DNA from 2 places in the Paraburkholderia sp. EG286B genome. Region 2 is predicted to be linked to the other one. Evidence: predicted binding sites of a transcription regulator. Region 2 holds the regulator's gene; the other holds the start of a gene.
The links. Region 2 encodes HrcA, which represses chaperone genes, less so after heat shock. Its sites were predicted from a motif close to TTAGCACTCNNNNNNNNNGAGTGCTAA; they were not measured.
Positions count from the first base shown of each region.

Region 1: AB4Y42_RS36040 (co-chaperone GroES) is a predicted target of HrcA. The motif match lies at 1,597-1,623, and genes of this name have one in related genera.

Region 1 covers NZ_JBFRCF010000025.1:28,042-31,454, reverse strand. The annotation lists gene AB4Y42_RS36045 (family 2A encapsulin nanocompartment cargo protein cysteine desulfurase) at 1-1,430, shown strand, start outside; gene AB4Y42_RS36040 (co-chaperone GroES) at 1,667-1,957, shown strand; gene groL (chaperonin GroEL) at 1,984-3,413, shown strand, end outside.
Region 2 covers NZ_JBFRCF010000015.1:64,287-67,699, forward strand. The annotation lists gene recN (DNA repair protein RecN) at 1-196, opposite strand, end outside; gene AB4Y42_RS28835 (NAD kinase) at 293-1,204, opposite strand; gene hrcA (heat-inducible transcriptional repressor HrcA) at 1,466-2,485, shown strand; gene hemH (ferrochelatase) at 2,683-3,413, shown strand, end outside.

The DNA.
Region 1 (3,413 bases), on a different contig from region 2:
GCTGGCGCGATACGGCGCGCGATATCGAGATGCCGGTGCACGGGCTCGCTTCTCCCGAAGCGTTCGGGTTGCCGGGCGACGATGCGCTGCGTGGCCTGCTGGCGCTCAATCATCGGGACTACGATGCAAACGGCGGCCCCGCGCGATACTTTCTCGACGAACGGGTAGCAGCGCCAGGCGTGAGCCAGGGCGTGCCGTTGAGCGGCGCGCATCCGCCTTTCGATGTCAATGCGGTGCGCCGCGACTTCCCGATCCTCCAGGAGCGCGTGAACGGCAAGCCGTTGGTGTGGTTCGACAACGCCGCGACGACGCACAAGCCGCAGGCCGTGATCGATCGCCTCGCGTACTTCTACGCGCACGAGAACTCGAACATTCACCGCGCGGCGCACACGCTCGCGGCGAGAGCGACCGACGCGTACGAGCATGCGCGCAAGACGGTGCAGCGCTTCATCAATGCATCGTCGCCCGAAGAGATTGTGTTCGTGCGCGGCACGACCGAGGCGATCAACCTGATCGCGAAGACCTGGGGCGTGCAGAACGTGGGCGAGGGCGACGAGATCATCGTCTCGCATCTCGAGCACCACGCGAACATCGTGCCGTGGCAGCAGCTCGCCGCGCTCAAGGGCGCCAGGCTGCGCGTCATTCCGGTCGACGATTCAGGCCAGGTGCTGCTGGACGAGTACCGCAAACTGCTCAACGACCGCACGAAGATCGTCTCGGTCACGCAGGTGTCGAACGCGCTGGGCACGGTCGTGCCGGTGGACGAGATCGTGGAGCTTGCGCATCGTGCGGGCGCGAAGGCGCTGGTCGACGGCGCGCAGTCGATTTCGCACATGCGGGTGGACGTGCAGGCGCTCGATGCGGACTTCTTCGTGTTCTCGGGCCACAAGATCTACGGGCCGACCGGCATCGGCGTGGTGTACGGCAAGCGCGAGGTGCTGGAAAACATGCCGCCATGGCAGGGCGGCGGCAACATGATCCAGGACGTGACGTTCGAGCGGACGGTGTTCCAGCCGCCGCCGTCGCGCTTCGAGGCAGGCACCGGCAATATCGCCGATGCGGTGGGGCTGGGCGCCGCGCTGGACTATGTGAGCCGCGTCGGCATCGAAAACATCGCGCGTTACGAGCATGATCTGCTTGCCTACGCAACGAGCGTGCTCGCGCCGGTGCCGGGCGTGCGCCTCGTGGGCACGGCCCGCGACAAGGCCAGTGTGCTGTCGTTCGTGCTGAAGGGCTATAGCACGGAAGAGGTGGGGCAGGCCCTGAGCCGCGAAGGCATTGCGGTGCGTTCCGGGCATCACTGCGCCCAGCCCATCTTGCGGCGCTTCGGTCTGGAAGCTACCGTGCGGCCCTCGCTCGCGTTCTACAACACGTGCGAAGAAGTCGATGCGCTCGTGTCGGTCATTCGCGGTCTGGCGCCGCGGCAGTAGCACGACCCCGGAGCGGCGTTGCCTGACGCCGCTCCCCTTCTTCTTTTCCTCTCTCCCTTTGCCGTTTTCCACTTCCGCGCGATATCGATAAGCCCGTTCGCTAGATATCGATCTGCCAATCCGTTATTGGAGCGGCGCGCGCCGGCTTTCTATACTCGGTTTTCCATCAGCACTCGCAAGAGGCGAGTGCCAGTTTCACCGCGAATAACCGAGAGATAACTGCAAGGAAGCCACCCATGAGCCTGCGCCCACTGCACGATCGCGTGATCGTCAAACGACTCGACCAGGAAACCCGCACCGCGTCGGGCATCGTCATTCCCGATAGCGCCGCCGAAAAGCCCGACCAGGGCGAAGTGCTGGCCGTGGGGCCGGGCCGCCGCGACAACGATGGCCGTCGCATTGCGCCGGACCTGAGCGTGGGCGACCGCGTGCTGTTCGGCAAATACGCGGGCCAGACCGTGAAGGTTGACGGCAACGAACTCCTCGTGCTGCGCGAAGAAGACATCGTCGCAGTCGTCAATCAATAAGCGAGAACCTGAGAGAGCAAGTCATCATGGCAGCCAAAGACATCGTATTCGGCGATATCGCCCGCACCAAACTCATCGAAGGCGTGAACCTGCTCGCCGACGCCGTCAAGGTCACGCTCGGCCCGAAGGGCCGCAACGTCGTGCTCGAACGCAGCTTCGGCGCGCCCGTCGTGACGAAGGACGGCGTTTCGGTCGCCAAGGAAATCGAACTGGCCGACAAGCTCCAGAATATCGGCGCGCAGGTCGTGAAGGAAGTCGCCTCGAAAACGAGCGACGCAGCGGGCGACGGCACGACGACCGCCACCGTGCTTGCGCAGGCGATCGTGCGCGAAGGGCAGAAGTACGTGGCGGCGGGGCTCAACCCGCTCGACCTGAAGCGCGGCATCGACAAGGCCGTGGTGGCCGCTGTGGAAGAACTCAAGAAGATCAGCAAGCCCACCACGACGAGCAAGGAGATTGCGCAGGTCGCGACGATTTCGGCCAACGGCGAGGAGTCGATTGGTCAGCGTATTGCCGAGGCGATCGATCGCGTAGGCAAGGAAGGCGTGATCACGGTGGAAGACGGCAAGTCGCTCGCCGATGAACTCGACGTCGTGGAGGGCCTGCAGTTCGATCGCGGCTATCTCTCGCCGTACTTCATCAATAACCCGGACAAGCAGGTCGCCGAACTCGACAATCCGTTCATCCTCCTGCACGACAAGAAGATCTCGAACATTCGCGACCTGCTGCCACTGCTCGAACAGGTGGCGAAGGCCGGGCGCCCGCTGCTGCTGATTGCCGAGGATATCGAGGGCGAGGCGCTCGCCACGCTCGTCGTCAACAACATTCGCGGCGTGCTGAAGACGGTGGCCGTGAAAGCGCCCGGCTTCGGCGACCGCCGCAAGGCGCTGCTTGAAGACATCGCGATCCTCACGGGCGGCCAGGTGGTCGCCGAGGAAACGGGCCTCACGCTCGAGAAGGCCACGCTCCAGGAACTGGGCCAGGCCAAGCGCATCGAGGTGGGCAAGGAAAACACCACGGTGATCGACGGCGCGGGCGAAGCGGGCGCCATCGAGGCGCGCGTGAAGCAGATTCGCGTGCAGATCGAGGAAGCGACCTCCGACTACGACCGCGAGAAGCTGCAAGAGCGCGTGGCGAAGCTGGCGGGCGGCGTGGCCGTCATCAAGGTGGGCGGCGCCACCGAGATCGAAGTGAAGGAAAAGAAGGACCGCGTGGACGATGCGCTGCATGCCACGCGCGCGGCCGTGGAGGAGGGCATCGTGCCGGGTGGCGGCGTGGCGCTGATCCGCGTGCGTCAGGCGATCCTCGACCTGAAGGGCAGGAACGCCGACCAGACGGCGGGCGTGAAGATCGTGCTGCGCGCGCTAGAAGAGCCGCTGCGCCAGATCGTGAGCAACGCGGGCGAAGAAGCGAGCGTGGTGGCGGCGAAGGTCGCGGAAGGCACGGGCAACTTCGG
Region 2 (3,413 bases):
CGGTGATGTCGGCGCGGGCCTCGCCCGTGCGCACCACGCTCGCGTCGGCGCGTGTGCCGAGCGTGAGGGCGAGGGCGTCGATCAGGATCGACTTGCCCGCACCCGTTTCGCCGGAAAACACAGTGAAGCCGCTGTCGAATTCGAGGTCGAGCGCGGCGACGATCACGAAGTCGCGAATCGAGAGATGGCGAAGCATGGCGTCTGGTTCTGCTTTTTCTGGGTTGGCTTTGATTACCGTGGGACTGCTGGCTGCATGGCAACGGCCGCGCGCGCTTCACGCGAAGACGCGGGGTTAGTCCTCCGGATCGCCCTGCAGCGAAGGGTGCTCGTTCCAGTGCAGCTTCTTGCGCAGCGTGCGGTAGTAGCTGTAGCCGACCGGGTGCAGGAAGGGCACGGTGTGGCGCGAGCGGCGCACCTCGATCACGTCGTTCAGCTCCAGCGCCGTGAACGACTGCATGTCGAAGTTCACGTTGACGTCGCGGCCCGCCACGATCTGGATGCTCACCTTGCAGTCGTCGGGCAGCACGATCGGGCGGTTCGAGAGCGCGTGCGGCGCGATCGGCACGAGCACGATGCCTTGCAGCTGCGGATGCAGGATCGGTCCCTGCGACGAGAGCGCGTAGGCGGTCGAGCCCGTGGGCGTCGCGACGATCAAGCCGTCGGAGCGCTGGTTGTACATGAAGCGGCCATCCACGTTCACGCGCAGTTCGGCCATGCCCGAAAAGCCGCTACGGTTCACGACCACGTCGTTGAAGGCGAGCGCGTGGTAGATCGGGTCGCCGTCGCGCGTGATGCGCGACTCCAGCAGCGAGCGCTCCTCGCGCTCGAACGAGCCCGCGAGCAGTTGCGGCACGACTTCCTGCATCTCGGAGAACGCGATGTCGGTGATGAAGCCGAGCCGCCCGTGGTTGATGCCGATGAGCGGCGTGCGGTAGGGCGCGAGCTGGCGGCCGATGCCGAGCATCGTGCCGTCGCCGCCGAGCACCACGGCCACGTCCGCGCGCGCGCCGATTTCGGCCGGCTGCAGCGCGGGATAGCCTTGCGCGCCGATTTCCTCTGCGGTCTGCGCTTCGAACACGACCTCGAAGCCGCGCTTCGAAATGGTCTGGGCGAGCGCCGTCAGCGGCTCGGCAATGCCTGGCGTATTGCTGCGCCCAACGAGCGCAACCGTCTTGAACTGGCTCTGGATCTTCTGGATCTGCATGCCGGCATTACACCATAGTCAGGTCACGAAAAGAACCTGGCGCCACGCCGGGTGCGGCCCGCCAGGCCTTGCGCGCCGCGCTCTCCAGCCCGAAGCCGGTGACACGGCGATGACAACGCGCCAGGTACTGGGCGATGTGCGGTGCAATCCGCCCGGCGACGGCGGTCGAAACCGGGCCGCCCCGCGCTACGGGCCTGCCCGCCGGGCCCGGCATGGCGGCGTACTCGCGGCCAAAGCGCCATTAGGCTAAAATTTTGAGTCATGCTAGATCCCCGCGCACAAACCCTCCTCAAGACGCTGATCGAGCGCTACATCGCCGAAGGTCAGCCGGTCGGCTCGCGCACGCTGTCGCGCTATTCCGGCCTGGAACTGAGTCCGGCGACGATCCGCAACGTCATGTCGGACCTCGAGGAGCTGGGTCTCGTGTCCAGCCCGCATACCTCGGCCGGGCGTGTGCCCACGCCGCGCGGCTATCGCCTGTTCGTCGACACCATGCTCACCGTCGAGCCCAGCTCCGACGACGACGCGCTCACGCGCGCGGTGAAGACCACGCTGCGCCCCGGCGAACCGCAGAAGGTGGTGGCGGCGGCCGCCAGCGTGCTGTCGAACCTCTCGCAGTTCGCCGGCGTGGTGCTGACGCCCCGGCGCAGCCACGTGTTCAAGCAGATCGAGTTCATGCGCCTGTCCGACAAGCGCATCCTGCTCATCATCGTGACGCCCGAAGGCGACGTGCAGAACCGCATCATGGCGACGCAGCGCGACTTCACGCCTTCCGAGCTCATCGAAGCCTCCAATTACATCAACGCGCACTTCGCGGGCCTGTCGTTCGACGAGGTGCGCCGCCGCCTGCGCGAGGAAATCGACGCGCTGCGCGGCGACATGACCACGCTCATGCACGCGGCCGTGACCGCGAGCACCGAAGAGCCCGAAAGCGGCGATACCCTGCTCATTTCCGGCGAGCGCAACCTGCTCGAAGTGGCCGACCTTTCCTCGGACATGGCGCGCCTGCGCAAGCTCTTCGACGTGTTCGACCAGAAAACCAGTCTCCTGCAGCTGCTCGACGTCTCGAGCCACGCGCAGGGCGTGCAGATTTTCATTGGCGGCGAGTCGCAACTCGTGCCGATCGAGGAAATGAGCGTGGTGACGGCTCCCTACGAGGTGAACGGCAAGATCGTCGGCACCCTCGGCGTGATCGGGCCGACGCGCATGGCTTACAACAGGGTGATTCCGATCGTCGACATCACCGCGCGCCTGCTCTCGCTCACGCTGAGCCAGAACTGAGCGCCGCAGCGGGCATCGGGCACCCCGCGCCTTTCCGACGATCATCCCCGAAAGGCGCGGCGCGCGCCATCGGCCGAATGGCCAACGTGCGGCGAGTCGCTGCGTCGCGGCTGCGGTTTGGCCCGCCAGGACCGCCCGCTATAATGCTTGTTTCATGCAACCGTTGCTGCGCATTCGCGCGGCGCCACTGATCGCCTATGCGTTTCGACCTGGAGCGGCCTTCGCAGTCCGCCGCGGCGCATCGCGTCGCCGTGCTGCTCATCAACCTGGGCACACCGGACGCGCCCACCCCGCGCGCCGTGCGCCGCTATCTCGCGCAGTTTCTTTCCGATCCGCGCGTGGTCGAGATTCCGGCGCCGATCTGGCAGGTCATCCTGCGCGCGCTGATCCTGCCGTTTCGCGGCCGTTCTTCGGCGAAGAAGTACGCGGCGGTCTGGACGCCCGAAGGCTCGCCGCTACGCGTGCACACGCAGAAACAAGCCGACGGCCTGCGCCATCTGCTGCAGATCAACGACTACACGGTCCTCGTCGATTACGCGATGCGCTACGGCACGCCCGACATCCCGGCGATGCTGAACCAGCTCAAGCTGGCGGGCGCGGAACGCATCCTGCTCATGCCGATGTACCCGCAGTACTCGGCGTCGACCACGGCCACGGCGTTCGATGCGGCCTTCGTCGCGCTGCGCCGCATGCGCAATCAGCCGGAAATCCGCACGGTGCGCGGCTATCACGACCATCCGGCGTATATCGCGGCGCTCGCGGCGCAGGTGCACCAGTACTGGCACGCGCACGGCAAACCCAATTTCGCGGCGGGCGACCGGCTCGTGCTGAGTTTTCACGGCGTGCCGAGCCGCACGCTCGATCTGGGCGACCCGTACCACGACCAGTGCCAGCAAACGGCCGCGCTCCTCATGCACGCGCTGGAGCT